Regions from separate parts of the Alteromonas sp. DY56-G5 genome, predicted to be linked through region 1. Evidence: predicted binding sites of a transcription regulator. Region 1 holds the regulator's gene; each other region holds the start of a gene.
The links. Region 1 encodes sigma-54, which starts transcription at its own class of promoters, with help from an activator protein. Its sites were predicted from a motif close to GTTGGCACGNNNNTNGNNT; they were not measured.

Region 1 (4,217 bases):
TTCAGCAATAGGAGCAAGTAGGGCAGACTCGGCTTTAATGGCTTCTGAAAGCGATTTATTAAGCTTGGCGAGAGGGTGAAGACGACGTGTTTCGCTAAAACGCTTAACCAGTACATCATCGCTCGCGTCAATGTAAACAATGGTCATCGACCACGAAGAAGGCAGGTAGTCTAGAATTTCTACCAAATCGTCAGGATTTTTAGGTAAGTTTCTCACATCGATACTTACCGCAACCTGATCGTACTCGTCAACAACTGTATGGGTTAAGGTGGGAAGTAAGTTTACCGGGATATTATCAACACAGTAATAACCTAAATCTTCCAATGCGCGAAGTGCGACAGACTTACCAGACCCCGAACGACCACTGATTATTATCAGCTTCACCTACTTTCTCCCTAATACTCTGGTTTTATCACATACGCGTTGTTGAATTAGGCGCCTACTAAACGGTTAATAGGCGCTTAATGTTTAACTTAATGCAGATAGAATATCGTCGCTTGTCGTTGCGCGACGTATTGCTTTAATCGTTTCTTTGTCGCTTAGTTTACCAGCCACGGTGGCCAGCGTTTGAAGGTGTCCTTCGGTCTGTTCCTCAGGAACGAGTAGCGCAAAAAAGATGTCTACGGGTTTCTCGTCAAGGGCGTCGAAGTCGATTGCTGGCGTGCTGGTTACAACAATGGCGATCACTTTTTCAAGGCCCGGCAGGCGTCCGTGGGGTAAGGCGATACCATTACCAATGCCTGTACTACCCATACGCTCTCGAGCCATCAAACTGTTGAGTACCGTTGCCTGATCAATGTTCTCGTTTTGCTTGGCAGCGATATCAGCGATGATCTCAAGAATTCGCTTTTTACTATTACACTGAACCGCACACTCGGTGCGGTCCAGACTTACGATGGCTTGTATATCCATGCTTAATTAACTACTAATGTTTTTTCAGTTTTTCCTTATGCTTGATTACCTGCCGGTCGAGTTTATCAACCATGCTGTCAATCGCCGCATACATGTCGGTATTTTCTGAGGATGCGAATACTTCAGCGCCACTTAAATGAACGGTCGCTTCGGCTTTTTGATTTAATTTTTCAACGTTCAGGATGACATGCACATTAGAAATGTGATCAAAGTGACGTTCAAGTTTGCTGAACTTCGTATCGACATAATTACGCAAAGAGTCGGTGATTTCGACATGATGACCAGTAAGGTTGATTTGCATATTTCGTCTTCCTTATATTATTAAGCCCGATTAAATAAGGCTTTTGCGTTGGTTCGACGGCGGGATCGACAACGATTCCCGGTACTTTGCTATTGTTCGCCGGGCAACTTTAATGCCTTGTTCGGCCAACAATGAAGCAATCTTGCTATCACTCAGCGGCTTGCTAGGCTTTTCAGCGGCCACTAATTTCTTGATCAATGCACGAATCGCTGTAGATGAACATTCACCACCAGACTCTGTTGCAACGTGGCTTGAGAAGAAATACTTCAATTCGAAGATTCCACGTGGCGTATGCATGTACTTTTGCGTTGTCACTCGCGAAATAGTGGATTCGTGCATATCTACCATTTCTGCGACATCATTTAGCACCATTGGTTTCATCATTTCCGGGCCGTGCTCAAAAAAGCCCATTTGCTGCTGCACAATGCAGTTTGCAACCTTCATTAAGGTTTCGTTACGAGATTCAAGGCTCTTTATGAACCACTTAGCCTCTTGCATGTGTGAGCGGATGAATTGTGAATCGCTACTATTCTTGGCACGGCGACTCATTGCAGCGTATTGTTGATTTACGCTTAATTTAGGCAGACTGTCGGGGTTCAGCTCAACCACCCAACGGCCATTTTTCTTGGTTACTGAGACATCAGGAATAACGTACTCAGGCTCTTTAGTAACTAAAGCACTACCTGGGCGAGGATTCAAGGTTTGCAGTAAACGCATTGCCTCGCGTAGCTGATCTTCTTTCAATCGGCTTTTACGCATAAGCGTACGATAGTCTTTGCTGCTCAGTAAGTCAGAGTACTCTTCAATCAGTTGCTTTGCTTCAGCAAGCCACGGTGTGTCTTCTGAAAACTGGCGCAATTGCACCATCAAACATTCTTGTGGAGAGCGTGAGCCAGAACCAATAGGGTCGAACATCTGAATGCGCTTAAGCACACATTCTATTTCGTCCATTTCAATCGGCTCTTCCATATCATCATCGTTAACCGCTTCTAAAATATCATCAAGGGTAACGGTTAAATAACCTGACTCGTCAATAGAGTCGATGATTGCTGTAGCGATTGCGCGATCGGTATCCGAGAAGTGGGTAAGGCGCATTTGCCAAAGAAGGTGCTCTTGAATATCTTCAGTAGTCTCACCTTGGAAGATTTGCTCGTCGTCATTGGATGGACCCGGAGCTGGCGAAGATGAAGCAGAGTAGTATTCGTCCCATGTGCTGTCGATTGGCAGCTCATCGGGAAGATCGTTTTTCTCAAGTGCATCGCCGGCTTCTAGTGTGTCACTAGATGCAGAAGCAGTGGCCTCAGAGCCGCTGTCATCGTTGTCGATATTGTTCTTTTCTAGTTGCGGCTCGTCGTTACCTTCTTCAACTTCTAATAGCGGATTAGAATCGAGCGCTTCTTGGATCTCTTGTTGAAGATCAAGTGTAGAAAGCTGCAGCAGTTTAATGGCCTGCTGAAGCTGTGGTGTCATGGTAAGTTGTTGGCTAAATTTTAGCTGTAAAGATGGTTTCATCTACGTCTTATTTAAATGCTCTAAATTGAATATACCAGAGCGAAACTGAAAAATGGCAATTCGGTTACATTAACTATAGCCTGAATTGTTCGCCTAGGTATACATCCCTTACTTTTTGATTACTTAAAACCTGTTCCGCCGTTCCTTGCGCAATAAGCTCGCCATGACTCACAATGTACGCCTTTTCACAAACATCCAATGTCTCTCGTACGTTATGGTCTGTGATAAGGATTCCAATACCCCTATCGCGAAGATGTTGTATTATCTTCTTTATATCATTAACTGATATTGGATCAACACCAGCAAATGGTTCGTCTAACAAAATAAATTGCGGTTTTGCTGCCAGAGCGCGGGCAATCTCAACGCGACGGCGTTCGCCCCCTGACAAACTCATCCCCGTACTATTACGTATATGGTTAATATTAAATTCATCAAGTAGCGCATCAGCTTCTTCTTCTTGCTGTTGTGAATTTAAATCTTTACGGGTTTGCAAAATGGCCATGATATTTTCATGCACTGTGAGCTTTCTGAAAATAGAGGCTTCCTGCGGTAGGTAGCCAATTCCGCGGCGTGCGCGCTCGTGCATGGGCTGATGAGTTAGCTCATTGTCGTCGATTTCAATCTTGCCTTTATCCAGATTCACTAAACCAACAATCATGTAGAATGTGGTGGTCTTACCAGCGCCATTTGGGCCAAGAAGACCAACAATTTGACCCGTTGAGACAGACAGACTTACATCTCGAACAACCTGTCTTGACTTGTAAGCCTTAGCAAGATTTTTAGCGCTCAAAGTTGCCATTGCTATTCATTGCCCTCGTTGTCTTTTTTGTCTTTCTTAGACGAAGTTTTGCGAATGGTCTCAGGTGTGAATACTGTGGTCACTCGACCCTCACCATCCTTACCTGCGCCGCCAGTCGCTAGCAATTGCTCGGTAATCATATCGAACGTGATGTTGTCACCCTGTACTTTACTGGTGTCTTGTTTCAACTCTGCGTTTCCAGCAAGAGAAATCGTTCGGTTCACCACTTCATAGCGTATTTCATTAGCTTTTGCCGAAACTGGCGTGCCGTCTTCCAATTGCTGGGAATAGCTTGCAGGCTTTCCTCTAGCAATAAATATTTCACGACCACCACCGTCAGTGGCAATTACTTCCACTTCGTCAGCTTCAATAACCAAAGAGCCTTGAGTTATGAGTACGTCGTCTTTGTACAACGCGGTTTTATTTTTACCGTCGATAAACTGGGTGTTCGAGCCTATTTTTATGGGCTGCGAAAAATCATCTTCACTGGCGTGTACCGCACCGCTAGCGATGGCAAGCAATAAACTAGTTGCTAGGGGAATAAGTGGTTTGTACATGATCTAAAAGCTCGTATTCTTGTGTGCGTAAATTCGCGTTAAACCCATTACTTAAAATGACATATTGGGTGCCCAGTATTTCAACGGGTTGGTCAGATGTCATTTGCTTGGTTTCTAAATTAATTTGAATGTACTC
Region 2 (4,217 bases), on a different contig from region 1:
CGCGTTGCCGATCGCTACTTAATGGAGCGCTTTGTGTATGGTGCGGTGGAATTTCTGGCTCCGCAAGATTTCGACGATACGTCTCAGATCATTATAGAAAATGCGCAAATCAGACCCTGTCAATTCAGAACCACATTTACATCACTTAGCATAGACATCGAATGCAATGAGCATGAAGAACTCTTTAGCATTGCGTTAGCCGGTGAAGGACTCAACATTGTGCTGCTTCTATGCCCGCCACGTTTTGTTGGGCAAACATTGCAAGGACAAGAAGACAGCGCGTACGAGCTCATTGTCGTTGAATCAGAAAAAGCACTGCTTGAAGCATTTTTTTCATATCTTACATCCCACGACCCAGATATCATTTTAGGCTGGAATGTTAAACAGTTCGATATGGCGGTACTTGAACGCCGCGCTAGGGCTAACTCGCTAAAGTATGCTATCGGCCGCCATGGCAGAGAGGCTTCTGTAAGGCAGTGGGAGGATCAAACCCTCGTTGATGTGCCAGGACGATGCGTTATTGATGGTATCGAAGCACTAAAAACAATGACTTATCAATTCGAGTCGTTCTCGCTCGATCACGTATCTGAAGAACTGCTTGGCGAAAATAAGCTTATTCAGGCTGCCGACAAGCTTGAAGCGATAAAGCGTCTTTATCATAGCGACCCTGTTGCACTAGCTAACTATAACTTTAAAGACACGGAACTGGTCAATCGCATTCAGGATAAAACCCAATTTATCGATTTTCTGGCGCTGCGCAGTATTCTTACCGGCCTAGATATGAGTCGCCCCGGAGGGTCAGTGGCCGCGTTTTTAAATGTGTACTTGCCTAAGCTTCACCGCAAGTCTTATGTCGCGGGGGTAAGACCTGAAAATGGAGGCTTGGCTAGTCCGGGTGGTTATGTCATGCGTTCCCAGCCAGGTTTATATAAAGACGTTTTAGTCCTCGATTTTAAGAGCCTATATCCTTCCATCATTCGTACATTTAAAATCGACCCGTTAGGACTTGCAGAAGGGCTTAAGTCTCCTGACACGGCGATAGAAGGTTTTAAAGGCGCAGTATTTAGCCGCGAATCTCATTTTCTACCTTCCATCATTGAAAACCTATGGCTTCAGCGCGACGAAGCCAAAAAACAGAAAGACGCACCGCGCTCTCAGGCCATCAAAATATTAATGAACTCCTTCTATGGTGTGCTTGGTAGTGGCGGCTGCCCCTTCTACGATCCTCGCCTGGCTAGCTCAATCACATTAAGGGGTCACGAGATCATGCAAACCACTGCGGGTTGGATTGAAGAACTAGGCTATACGGTTATTTACGGTGATACCGACTCAACATTTGTTCATGTAGAAGGGAATGATGCACTGGGTTCGCCGTCAGAAACTGGGCTTGAGCTCGCTAGCATTATTAATCGAAAGTGGACTGAGTTACTAAAAAGTGAGTTCGACATTGATTGCCACTTAGAAATTGAGTTTGAATCTCACTTTTCTACGTTTTTTATGCCGACGATCCGAGGCTCTTCCGAAGGCAGCAAAAAACGTTACGCAGGAATGAAGGGCAGTGAACTTGTCTTTAAAGGCTTAGAAAATGTCCGCTCTGATTGGACGGTATTAGCTAAAACCTTCCAGTACGAGCTGTACAAAAAAGTGTTTACTGGAAAGCCTGTTGAAGACTACATAAATAGCACGATGGCAGCGATAAAGTCCGGTGAAATGGATCACGCTTTGGTCTATAAAAAGCGGCTGCGAAAGCCTTTGTCGTCGTATACCAAGTCGCTGCCTCCCCACGTAAAGGCAGCGCGATTAGCGGACGAGTACTATAAAGAACAGGGGTTGCCACTTCGCTATCAGTTTAATACTACCATTGCCTATGTCATTACAGTACAGGGCCCTCAAACCGCAGAAACCGCCACGGCCCCCCTTCAATATGACCACTATATTGAAAAACAAATTCAACCCATTGCCGATAGTATCTTGCCTCTTATTGGCCTGAATTTTGAGACAATAGCGAACGATCAACTCTCGCTGTTTTAATCTCATTAATGGGGTTCTATCTATATCTGAGAACAGCTTAAGTTTGACGTATGAAGATCTTGCAAACACTGCGACAATTTAACATAGCAATAACATTGAAAACCTCGCCTTAAATTTTTATTACCTCACTAAATCAGTTAGTTATGCATTTGGCACATTCAATGAATAATGAATTACGTAAGTCATTAGCGGTGTCAGATTGAAACTTACTTCCAATCTGCACCTATGTTGAGGTCTGTGGACCTAGTGGTTAGGGCAATTGAACGCCCGAGTTCACTGTAAAAGCCAGAAGGAATTTGATTATGAAGATCACAAAACTAAGTATGATTACCAGTGCTGTTATTGCTGCAACACTATCTGCTTCAGCAGTAGCAGGCCACCACGAAGAGAAGATCTCGATGGGATTTAACGCAATGGATAAGGATGGAAACGGCTATATCGTCGGTTCAGAGTCTTCTGGCGTTATTGACAGTAAGCTTCTCGCAAAAATGGATACCGATGGTGACAGCATGATTAGCCGTGTTGAATTCAACAAGTTTGTTGATGAAAAACCATCAATGTTTAGCGACGACATCATTACTCAGGTGAAAACTGAAGGCACCAATGACGCTCTACTCTCGGAAAAGGGCAACCCTGAATTATTCTCTAAAGCAGACGGTGAAATGATATCAGAGAAGAATAAGGAGCTTCGTACTGAAATGTCAGCCACAGCCGACAATAAGTTTACTGAAATCGATGTAGACAGCGACGGTAAGCTTACAGCCGAGGAGTTAAAGGTTGCACATGTCGAAGGTGACTTTGAGATGATGGACGAAAATGGCGATTCTTACGTTACCCGTATGGAATATCGTGCCTACTTCGAAGGTATTGAGTCTGAATAGACACTCACCTTTCGTAAAGTAAAAATTTTTAGGAAGCCTCCTTCGTCGGAGGCTTTTTTGTTTCATTAAAGTCGAGACAATTTTCTTTAGACATCAAATACATTGTCACTTTTAGTTATTACTCTCCTTTCAGCGTGTACGACGAATCACACAAATTCATCGTTGAATAACCCCATATACGACTAACATCTTGTCGACAAAACCCGTTTGCAACAATATTGTTAATAAAGATTGAATTATTTGTTTTATTCGTTGCGTATTCAGCATTTACTGCAATTGTTGCCATTGGTTATTTGGAACCAAAAGCCGAAACAGCCAACTCTATTATTTATATATAAATCAGATGCGTACGCGCATGGAGGCAAGATATGATGGAATCAAAATTTACACCGAACTCACTACTCCCTCTTCAGAAAAGTGAGTTTACTGGCTCTGATGACGCTGAGCTGACGTCGCTCACTATCGGTCAGTATTTCAAAAATGTTGTCGACAATTATGGCGATAACCCAGCGATTATTGTAAAACATCAAGACGTTAGCTGGACCTATCAGCAGTATTGGTATGAAGTAGAACGTGTTGCTTGCGGCTTACTTGCAAACGGTGTAGAACCTGGCGACCGTGTGGGCATATGGTCTCCGAACAATATCGAATGGTCGATCGTACAGATGGCCACTGCGCGAATCGGGGCGATCATGGTATGCCTGAACCCTGCTTATCGTCCTGATGAATTAGCGTTTGCCATTAATAACGTTGCCGTAAAATACTTAGTCATGGCGCAGTCGTTCAAGCAGTCAAATTACGTCGCCATGTTGAAAGAGCTTGCGCCAGAAATAGACAGCCAAGATAAGAACACACCAAAGCGTCCTCTAACGCTTGCTAAGTTGCCTTCACTTAAATATGTATACACTATTGGCGATAAGCCTGTAGAAGGATTACAGGCTTTTTCTGCATTGCAAATAGAACCAACGGAAGCGCTCGAGTCTCAGTTGGAGGCCGTTGAATCGAACCTTAGCGCGGATGATAACATCAATATTCAGTTTACCTCTGGCACCACGGGAAATCCGAAAGGCGCAACGTTAACGCACCGAAACATTCTAAATAATGGGTTATTAGTATCACAAGCAATGAGGTTCACACACAAAGACAAACTTTGTATTCCCGTACCGCTTTATCACTGCTTTGGAATGGTATTGGGCAACTTAGTTTGCTTAGCATCAGGTGCATGCGCAGTATTCCCCGGGGAGTCATTCGACCCTGAGACAACGCTTCGCACGGTAGAAGAAGAAAAGTGCACGGGATTACATG
Region 3 (4,217 bases), on a different contig from region 1:
TTTGCTGAGCGTATCAAATATGCCAGAAGGTGGGGCGTGCTTTAGTGTGTCTTTGCCGTGTGTGGTGAACGCTCAATCTTCACAAACATTGACTCATGTTGCGTAGGTCATAGGAGAGAATAATGTCTAAAACTACCATTTTAATTGTTGAAGATGACGCAGGATTACGCGAAGCACTCCTAGACACCCTTCTGTTAGGTAACTATGAAGTTGTTGCCGCTGACTGTGCTGAAGAAGCGTTAATGGTGCTGTCTTCGCGCTCCGTCGATTTAGTGGTAAGCGATATTCAAATGGGCGAAATGAGCGGTTTAACGCTACTTAAGAGTATCAAAACTAAGTACCCCAATATGCCGGTGCTATTGATGACAGCCTATGCCACTATTGATGATGCCGTGCAGGCAATGCGCGATGGCGCTACAGACTATCTATCAAAACCGTTTGCCCCAGAAGTACTGCTTAATTTAGTGGGACGCTACGCGCCGGCTCAAAAAATAGAGTCACGCACGCCTATTGTTGCTGACCCTTCAAGCTTGAAGTTACTTGAGCTTTCTCGCAAAGTCGCGAAGTCCGACGCCACTGTGATGGTAATGGGACCAAGCGGTTCGGGTAAAGAAGTGCTGTCTCGCTATATTCACGATCAGTCGCCGCGAAGTGATGCGCCATTTGTTGCCATCAACTGTGCAGCCATACCAGAGAACATGCTAGAAGCGACCTTGTTTGGTTACGAAAAAGGTGCGTTCACCGGCGCAATCCAAGCGTGCCCGGGTAAATTTGAACAAGCCCAAGACGGTACGCTGTTACTTGATGAAATAACCGAGATGGATTTGGCGCTTCAAGCTAAACTGCTACGCGTGTTACAAGAGCGCGAAGTAGAGCGTCTTGGCGGACGTAAAACCGTTAAGCTCAACGTCCGTGTTATTGCTACAAGTAACCGAGATTTGAGAAAAGCAGTGGATGCGGGAGAGTTCAGAGAAGATTTGTACTACCGCTTAAATGTATTCCCTATCGAGTGGCGCCCGCTTTCGGAACGTCCGGGTGATATTGTCCCTCTTGCCGAACATCTGGTGCAGCGTCATGCTAGTTCTCAAGGGCTGGGTACTATCAGGTTAAGCGCAGCAGCGCGCAATAAGCTCTCACAATACAGCTGGCCTGGGAACGTTCGCGAACTAGAAAACGTGGTTCAACGGGCGCTTATTTTATGCGAACACAATGAGATCGACGCCAGCGATTTAATGATTGACGAAGACATGACTGCACCTGTTGAGACACCGCAAGAGCATGTTGAAGAAAATAGGCTAGGGTCTGAGCTGCGCTACCAAGAACATCAAATTATCCTCGATACGTTGGTGTCGTGTAACGGCAAGCGTAAAGATGTGGCAGAAAAGCTCGGCATTAGTCCAAGAACCCTTCGTTACAAATTAGCGCGCATGCGCGAAGACGGTATTGAAGTGCCCGCATAAGGTCGCTTTCTACACTTTCGGTTTCCTCGTCCTTATCCGTCGCCTCTGTAGTAAAGAAGGCGGCGGTTTTTTGTTGCTCTCACTAAGTCAAACGCCATAAATTTGGCTAATCCTCTTATTTTTAATTTATCCTGTTGATATATATGGCTTTTTAAAGTTGGCAAGCCCTTTGCTAAATCCCCTCTATACATAAGTTATACGCCGATGTTCAGGCGGTCTCGAAAAAGCACTAGGAGTGGTTATGGACGTTAAAGCCAATAGTTTGTATCAAGAAATGCAGAACATGATTGGGCAAACTCGTCTTCAAGTTAATGAGCCTCAACAGCAGCCGCTTAGTGAAGTTAATAGCTCGGCAAGTGATTTCTCGACCATGCTAAAGAATGCGGTAGATGGTGTAAACGGCATGCAGCTCGAATCTAAAGACGCGCAGCAGCGTTTTGAAATGGGCGACCCTAACTTAAGCCTAGCTCAAGTTATGCTGACGAAAGAAAAGGCGGGCATTGCTTTTGAAGCCACTGTTCAAGTACGTAACAAAGTACTTGAAGCCTATAAAACAATAATGAATATGCCGGTGTAAGTGGAGTAGGTTATGGCTGAAGCTACAGGTACAAACCTTACGGTTCCTGATCAAAATCAAGCAGTGGACAATGAGCCAGAAAACAAATCTGGTTTTATGGACACTTTAGGTAGCGCAGATATGATGCGCCAAATGGCCCTTGTGGTTGTTTTGGTAATCTGCGTCGCCATCGCTATTTTTATTCTTATCTGGTCGCAAGAGCCTGATTACCGCCCACTTGCGAAAATGGAAACCCAAGAGCTTATTGAAACCCTCGATTATATGGATGCGAACCAAATCGACTATAAGCTTGAAGGCAATATTGTTTACGTAAGAAGTGACGAATTCCAAAACATCCGTTTAGGCATGACCCGCCAAGGGTTAACAAAGGCCTCTGATGCCGGTACCGATATCATTATGCAGGATATGGGGTTTGGTGTGAGCCAGCGTGTTGAGATGGAACGTCTAAAACACGCCCGCGAGCAACAAATCGCGGCTACCATCGAAGATATCGCAAGCATTCAAAAAGCCCGTGTCTTGTTAGCTATGCCTAAAGAAAACGTATTTGCGCGAAGAGAGAAGAAAGCGTCGGCAACCGTTGTGCTAACGGCTAAGCGCGGTGCCGTTATTGCAGGTGAAGAGGTTGATGCTGTTGTCGATATCGTTGCGTCTGCAGTGCAAAACATGGAGCCGTCTAAGGTAACCGTAACAGACAGCAATGGTCGTCTGCTAAACTCAGGCTCTCAAGATTCTATGAGTGCTCGTGCCAGAAAAGAATACGAGATTGAGCGCCAGCGTGAGCAAGAGTACTTAGAAAAAATTGACGCTATACTGATTCCAGTATTGGGCATAGGTAACTACACAGCACAAGCTGACGTTACCATGGACTTTACAGCTATGGAACAAACACAGCGTAGCTACAACCCTGATTTACCTGCGGTTCGCAGTGAAATGATAATGGAAGAAAACAGCGTAGGTGGTGGTGTTGGTGGTATTCCTGGTGCACTGTCTAATCAGCCTCCGTTAGATTCTAATATTCCAGAAAATGCTGTGGGCGGCAGTCAACAAACTATGCCTGGGCGCACAGCAAAAGAGTCTACGCGCAACTACGAACTTGATACCACTATCAGTCATACCAAGAAACAGACAGGGGTTATTCGCAGATTAAGTGTATCTGTGGCGGTGGACTATACCCAAGTTGCGGGTGAAGACGGTGCGATGACGCCAACACCGCGTAAACAAGAAGAGATTCTAAACATTCGTAGGCTTTTACAGGGCGGCATTGGCTTTGACGTTACCCGTGGTGATTCGTTAGAAGTTGTAAGCGTGCCCTTTACTCGGATGGACGCAGGGGAAATTGAAGACGCGCCTATTTGGGAGCAGCCCGGATTTCTACCAATTCTAAAGCTAGTTGTTGGTGGCTTGGTTATAATAGTGCTTATCATCTTCGTGATTCGTCCTATGCTACGTCGTCTTATTAATCCTGATGAGTCGAACGACGCCGATGAATTTGATGCAGACGAGGGCTTAGATTTAGGCGATGACACCATTAGCATGTTAACGTCTGACTTTGATGAAGGACAGGTAGGCTTTGCGCCAGATGGTTCACTCATGCTGCCTGACCTGCACAAAGATGAAGATGTACTTAAAGCCGTACGTGCCCTTGTGGCCAATGAACCTGAGTTATCAGCCCAAGTAGTGAAGGGCTGGTTAATGCAAGACGAGTAGTGAGATAAGATTATGGCTGAAGAACTTGCCAATGTTGACGAGCCGTCATACGACGTCAGTAAATTAGAAGGCGTAGAAAAAGCGGCCATCTTGCTGCTGAGTCTTTCTGAAGAAGACGCCGCCCAGATATTGAAACACTTAGAGCCCAAGCAAGTACAAAAGCTCGGTACTGAAATGGCAAAAGTGGACGATATGACGCAAACCAAAATTACGGCGGTTCATAAGCACTTTATCGAAGAAATTCAGAATTACAGTACCATTGGCTTCCAAAGCCAAGACTTTGTTAAACGTGCGCTAACAGCCGCGTTAGGTGAAGATAAGGCCGCAAACCTAATTGATCAAATCCTGATGGGAAGCGGTGCAAAAGGCCTAGACTCATTGAAGTGGATGGACTCTAAGCAAGTAGCCAGCATTATTCGCAATGAGCACCCGCAGATTCAAACTATCGTATTGTCTTATTTAGAGCCTGAACA
Region 4 (4,217 bases), on a different contig from region 1:
TGCATTGATAACACGGTTCGTAGTGAACAGCCGCGCTTCCAGAGCAGAAAGGTCATTCAATGTACTAACTACGTAAAATGAATTAGCAGTTATTACAATAATGACCAGAACAACTAAAATTATCCAACTGTATAGTGAAGACAATACTTTAGTAATCATTTACTTAATCCGAAACATTGCCACTTAACTCTGATGTCATTTCAGCAAGAGTATGGCTGCAGTCTTTAGCACTGCTTATTATTTTGTCCAACGCCACTAATGCCTTTTCAGGTGCAACGTCACCGTTTAATGCCATTTTTACTAGCTCAGCTTGCATTGATATTCTGTTTAATGGTTTGCGTGCATCATGCACATAAACACTTAGTCGAGAAAATTCTTCGCTAGTCATGCCGAATACCTCTTACTTAGTCGTCTTTACTTAAGTCGCCATATGCATGAAGACGGTTGTAAAGCGTTTTTGTACTAATTCCCAGCATTTCTGCTGCGGTGGTCTTATTGCCATTCACTTTTTCCAACGTGGCATAAATTAGCTCTTTTTCCACGTCTTCAATGGTTCTACCGGCTTGAAGTGCCGGTGTCGTGCTCTGTTTTTGAGCGAAAGGTGACTCAATGGTTTTTGGTAATTCAATCTCACTCTTTTCAGGGTCGCTCATAATGGCAGCGCGATGCACAAAGTGTCTTAGTTCACGCACGTTACCGGGCCAGTCGTAGGCTTGTAACGTATCGAGTTGATTATCTTCCCACTTAAATTGCGAGCCATTATCTTTATTGAATTCAGCAATAAAGGTTTTTGCTAGTAATGGAATATCTTCCTTTCTTTCACGTAGCGGAGGAATGGTGATTGGGAACACCGCAAGTCTGAAGTAGATGTCTTCGCGCAGTACTTTGCTTTGCGCAATCTCTTCCATTGTTCGGTTCGTGGCAGATACAACGCGGCAGCTCACCGGGATGGTCTTCGTTCCGCCCACACGAATAACAACCTTGTTTTCTAAAACGCGGAGTAAGTTGGGCTGCATATCAATGGGCATTTCTGTGATTTCGTCCAAAAAGAGCGTGCCGCCCTCAGCTTGTTCGAAGACACCTTCTTTACGTCCTACAGCGCCGGTAAATGCTCCTTTTTCGTGACCGAAAAGTTCGCTACCTATTAGTTCTTTCGAGAATGCACCACAGTTGGTTGCAATATAAGGACCTTCACTTTCTGAAGCGCGATGAATTGCGGCAGCCACCACTTCTTTACCTACACCACTTTCACCAAGCAGCATTACGTTTGCGCTAGTTTTGCTCACTCTAGAAATTAGCTTGTAGAGCTCTTTCATAATTGGCGATTCACCAATCAGCAAGTCAAAATGTCTCTCTATTTTTTCTTGTGCAGGTGCTTTTTCTTTTGGCTTTTGACTTAATACGGCCTCTATTTCCTCCCGTTGAATTGGCTTAACGAGGTAGTCGACCGTGGGGCCACACAGACCCTTTATCACGCTTTTCACAGAAGGGTGACCCGTTATCAGCGTAACGCGAGGGCGCTTAGGAAGTGCATCTAATTCATTGAACAAGTGCGCGCCGCTTCCATCGGGTAGCATGAAATCAAGCAGTACATGGTCAAAGGTTTCTTTTTCTAACCAATCGCGGGCTTCTTTGAGTGTGGCAGCGGTAAGTACTTCGTGGCCAAGAAACTCGATGATAGTACAAGCTACTTCTGTGAACTCGGCGTCGTCATCAACTAAAAGTACGGTAAGCACGTGGATGTCCCTCTCTTCTTTCGTTTCCTATTCAGAAAAATATGGAATAGAATCAATGTTATAGTTTTATCATACGCTATTAACAACGGAATGCTAAAGCGCATATTTAAAGTTTATTTATACGCTGCTTTAAATTGATAAGGCGTAAGCGCATCGGAAAATATCTAAACGCTTCAAGCAACCCGGAAACCTTGAACATTTGCTTAGATGCCAGGGATAGTCGGTTGCGCTACCTTCTTCTAATTTATCAACTCTTTGCGATCAGCGGTACACATCGCACTAAAGTACAGAATGTCTATATCTGTCTTTGTTTATTAGGTGATTTTATTTTACTTATCAGGAGCATTTGCAAAAAGTATTCCTGTCTTTAACACACCGTCACATGCAATCGATGGCATATTTTTCGCACGATTTAACTGTCTAAAGTTGCTTGCAATTTCATTATGGTTAATCGACTAGGTGCAAGAAATGTATATTAATTAGGCGAGAAGCCCGTCTGATTAGCGCGACTTTCGCAGGTAATGTGATATCAAAGGAATTGAAGGTGTGGGAAAAACAGCTGTAAGATCAATGACCTTGTACGAGTTGTTGGGGAAAATGCAGCCGCGAGCAAGACAAGATACGTTCGAGTTTGCCGAGTTTTGGGATGTGATGAAGAAAAGAGGCTTTGGACCAATGTTGGCGCTGCCATCTTTTATCGCTTGCACACCGATCGGGGCCATCCCTGGGATCCCATCTTTAGCGGGTGGGACGATTTTACTCATCGCGTTGCAAATTTTACTCGGTCGTAGGCATCCTTGGTTACCGCAAAGAGTGAAGCAACTAAACTGTGACGCCGATCAGCTTCGCTACATTGTCGAAAAGGTTAAACCGTATGCAGTACGCGTAGACCGCTTTTTAGTTCCTCGGTGTTTTTTCATGCGCCAGCCTGTGTTCAGATCATTCATCGCATTATGCTGTGCGGGTTGCGGACTTGTAATGATTCCACTCGAGCTTATTCCCTTTATGGGGCTTATTCCCGCTTTTGCTGTTTTGATTATGGCAATAGGCATGGCCACAGACGACGGTGCTGTGGCGTTATTTGGTGATTCATTATCGCTATTTGGCTTTATACTTGGGTTTGAACGCCTTGCAGTCGCGCTAAGTTGATGATCTAACTACTCAGTACACGAGTCGAGCATAAAATCTGACGATGGAAGGTTCATTGTTTGATATCGTAGCTCCCCAATAAAAGCACGGGCAGCTGGTCCCAACGTATCGCCGTCTTCGAAAGACAAATAAAGGAGCGCCTTACGCAACGCTGCATTATTATCGAGGGGAAGGGGAACGAGTGTACCGTCTTCTAGCTCATCTTTAATTATTGCTATAGGCAGCCACGCAAAACCCAACCCCTGAGCAATAATATCTAATGACGTTCTAACGTGGCTTACGGTCCAGCGTTGCTCTGCACCTAACCAGCCCACATCAGCTTTTCGTTCCGCGGATGAATCCCTTACCACAATTTGACGATACGCTTTTAAGTCTTCCAGTGTGAGCGTTCTATCCAATTGGTGCAATGGATGGTCGGCGTGAGCGACAGCTGCAAATTCAATTTCGCACAAGTCTTCGCTAAAGCCACTAGAAAACGCGAAAGGAGAGATGCCTAAATCAACTTTACCATTGCTCAAAAGTGAATTTGCGCCACTGAGTACAGTTTCTTCTATCTCGATACGAAGGAGCGGGAACTCAGCAGAAACTTTCGCTAGCACGTTATAAAGCAATTCAGACGGGAAAATAATATCCACCGCTATGCGTAAAGTTGTTTCTGTGCCAGATTTAAGGCTATTGGCAACGGCCTCGAGCTTGTGCGCTTCGCTAAGCAAAAAAGAGGCACGGCGATACATAAGTTCACCTTGCGGCGAAAGCTGGACTTTACGTCCAATATTCTCAAACAATGACACTCCAATGGCGTTTTCAAGCTTTTGAACCGCGTGGTGAACGCTCGATTGACTTTTGTGAACTTCAGCAGCAGCTTGATTAAAGCCGCCTGCATCGACGACGGCTTTGAACATTCGCCATTGTTCTAACGTAGATTTCAGCATACAGCGCCTTAAAACTCTTAATTAACGCTACTTATAGCATACGCGTGGTTAAGAAGTCATTTCTGGTTTGCTTGATTTATCGTGGGTACAGGGCATGTCACAACCGAAACGTTCTCATAACCCATCTTTATAAGTTGCTCTGCAGCTAGTTTTGCTCGAACGCCCGACGCACAGTGAATATAAAGTGGCGCTGAAGCATCTTTAAACTGTTCCAGTGCCTTCATTTCGAGCACGCCGCGTGGTATGTGAAGCGCAGAAGGTACGGGCTGATTGGCAACTTCGGCACTCTCTCGTACATCAATCAGTATACCGCTATTGTTTCGGCACTCACTGGCCGCTTGCTCCGCAGATACAGTGCGTAAGTTCACGTCTATGTTTTCTATTCGAGTCTTCATGTCTA

Region 2: a site for sigma-54 is predicted at 2,180-2,198, ahead of NO989_RS08060 (EF-hand domain-containing protein). Genes of this name have one in related genera too.
Region 3: a site for sigma-54 is predicted at 1,617-1,635, ahead of fliE (flagellar hook-basal body complex protein FliE). Genes of this name have one in related genera too.
Region 4: a site for sigma-54 is predicted at 2,127-2,145, ahead of NO989_RS15450 (exopolysaccharide biosynthesis protein). Genes of this name have one in related genera too.

What each region holds. Positions count from the first base shown of each region.
Region 1 is NZ_JANHZQ010000029.1:52,889-57,105, reverse strand. It holds gene rapZ (RNase adapter RapZ) at 1-384, opposite strand, end outside; gene ptsN (PTS IIA-like nitrogen regulatory protein PtsN) at 469-912, opposite strand; gene hpf (ribosome hibernation promoting factor) at 926-1,213, opposite strand; gene NO989_RS14460 (RNA polymerase factor sigma-54) at 1,244-2,725, opposite strand; gene lptB (LPS export ABC transporter ATP-binding protein) at 2,799-3,524, opposite strand; gene lptA (lipopolysaccharide transport periplasmic protein LptA) at 3,527-4,081, opposite strand; gene lptC (LPS export ABC transporter periplasmic protein LptC) at 4,050-4,217, opposite strand, start outside.
Region 2 is NZ_JANHZQ010000012.1:1,276-5,492, reverse strand. It holds gene NO989_RS08065 (DNA polymerase II) at 1-2,031, shown strand, start outside; gene NO989_RS08060 (EF-hand domain-containing protein) at 2,334-2,912, shown strand; gene NO989_RS08055 (AMP-binding protein) at 3,281-4,217, shown strand, end outside.
Region 3 is NZ_JANHZQ010000004.1:88,044-92,260, reverse strand. It holds gene NO989_RS03045 (PAS domain-containing sensor histidine kinase) at 1-106, shown strand, start outside; gene NO989_RS03040 (sigma-54-dependent transcriptional regulator) at 123-1,460, shown strand; gene fliE (flagellar hook-basal body complex protein FliE) at 1,702-2,037, shown strand; gene fliF (flagellar basal-body MS-ring/collar protein FliF) at 2,050-3,744, shown strand; gene fliG (flagellar motor switch protein FliG) at 3,757-4,217, shown strand, end outside.
Region 4 is NZ_JANHZQ010000033.1:29,507-33,723, forward strand. It holds gene NO989_RS15435 (sensor histidine kinase) at 1-159, opposite strand, end outside; gene NO989_RS15440 (hypothetical protein) at 164-388, opposite strand; gene NO989_RS15445 (sigma-54 dependent transcriptional regulator) at 405-1,736, opposite strand; gene NO989_RS15450 (exopolysaccharide biosynthesis protein) at 2,307-2,885, shown strand; gene NO989_RS15455 (LysR family transcriptional regulator) at 2,894-3,817, opposite strand; gene NO989_RS15460 (rhodanese-like domain-containing protein) at 3,874-4,217, opposite strand, start outside.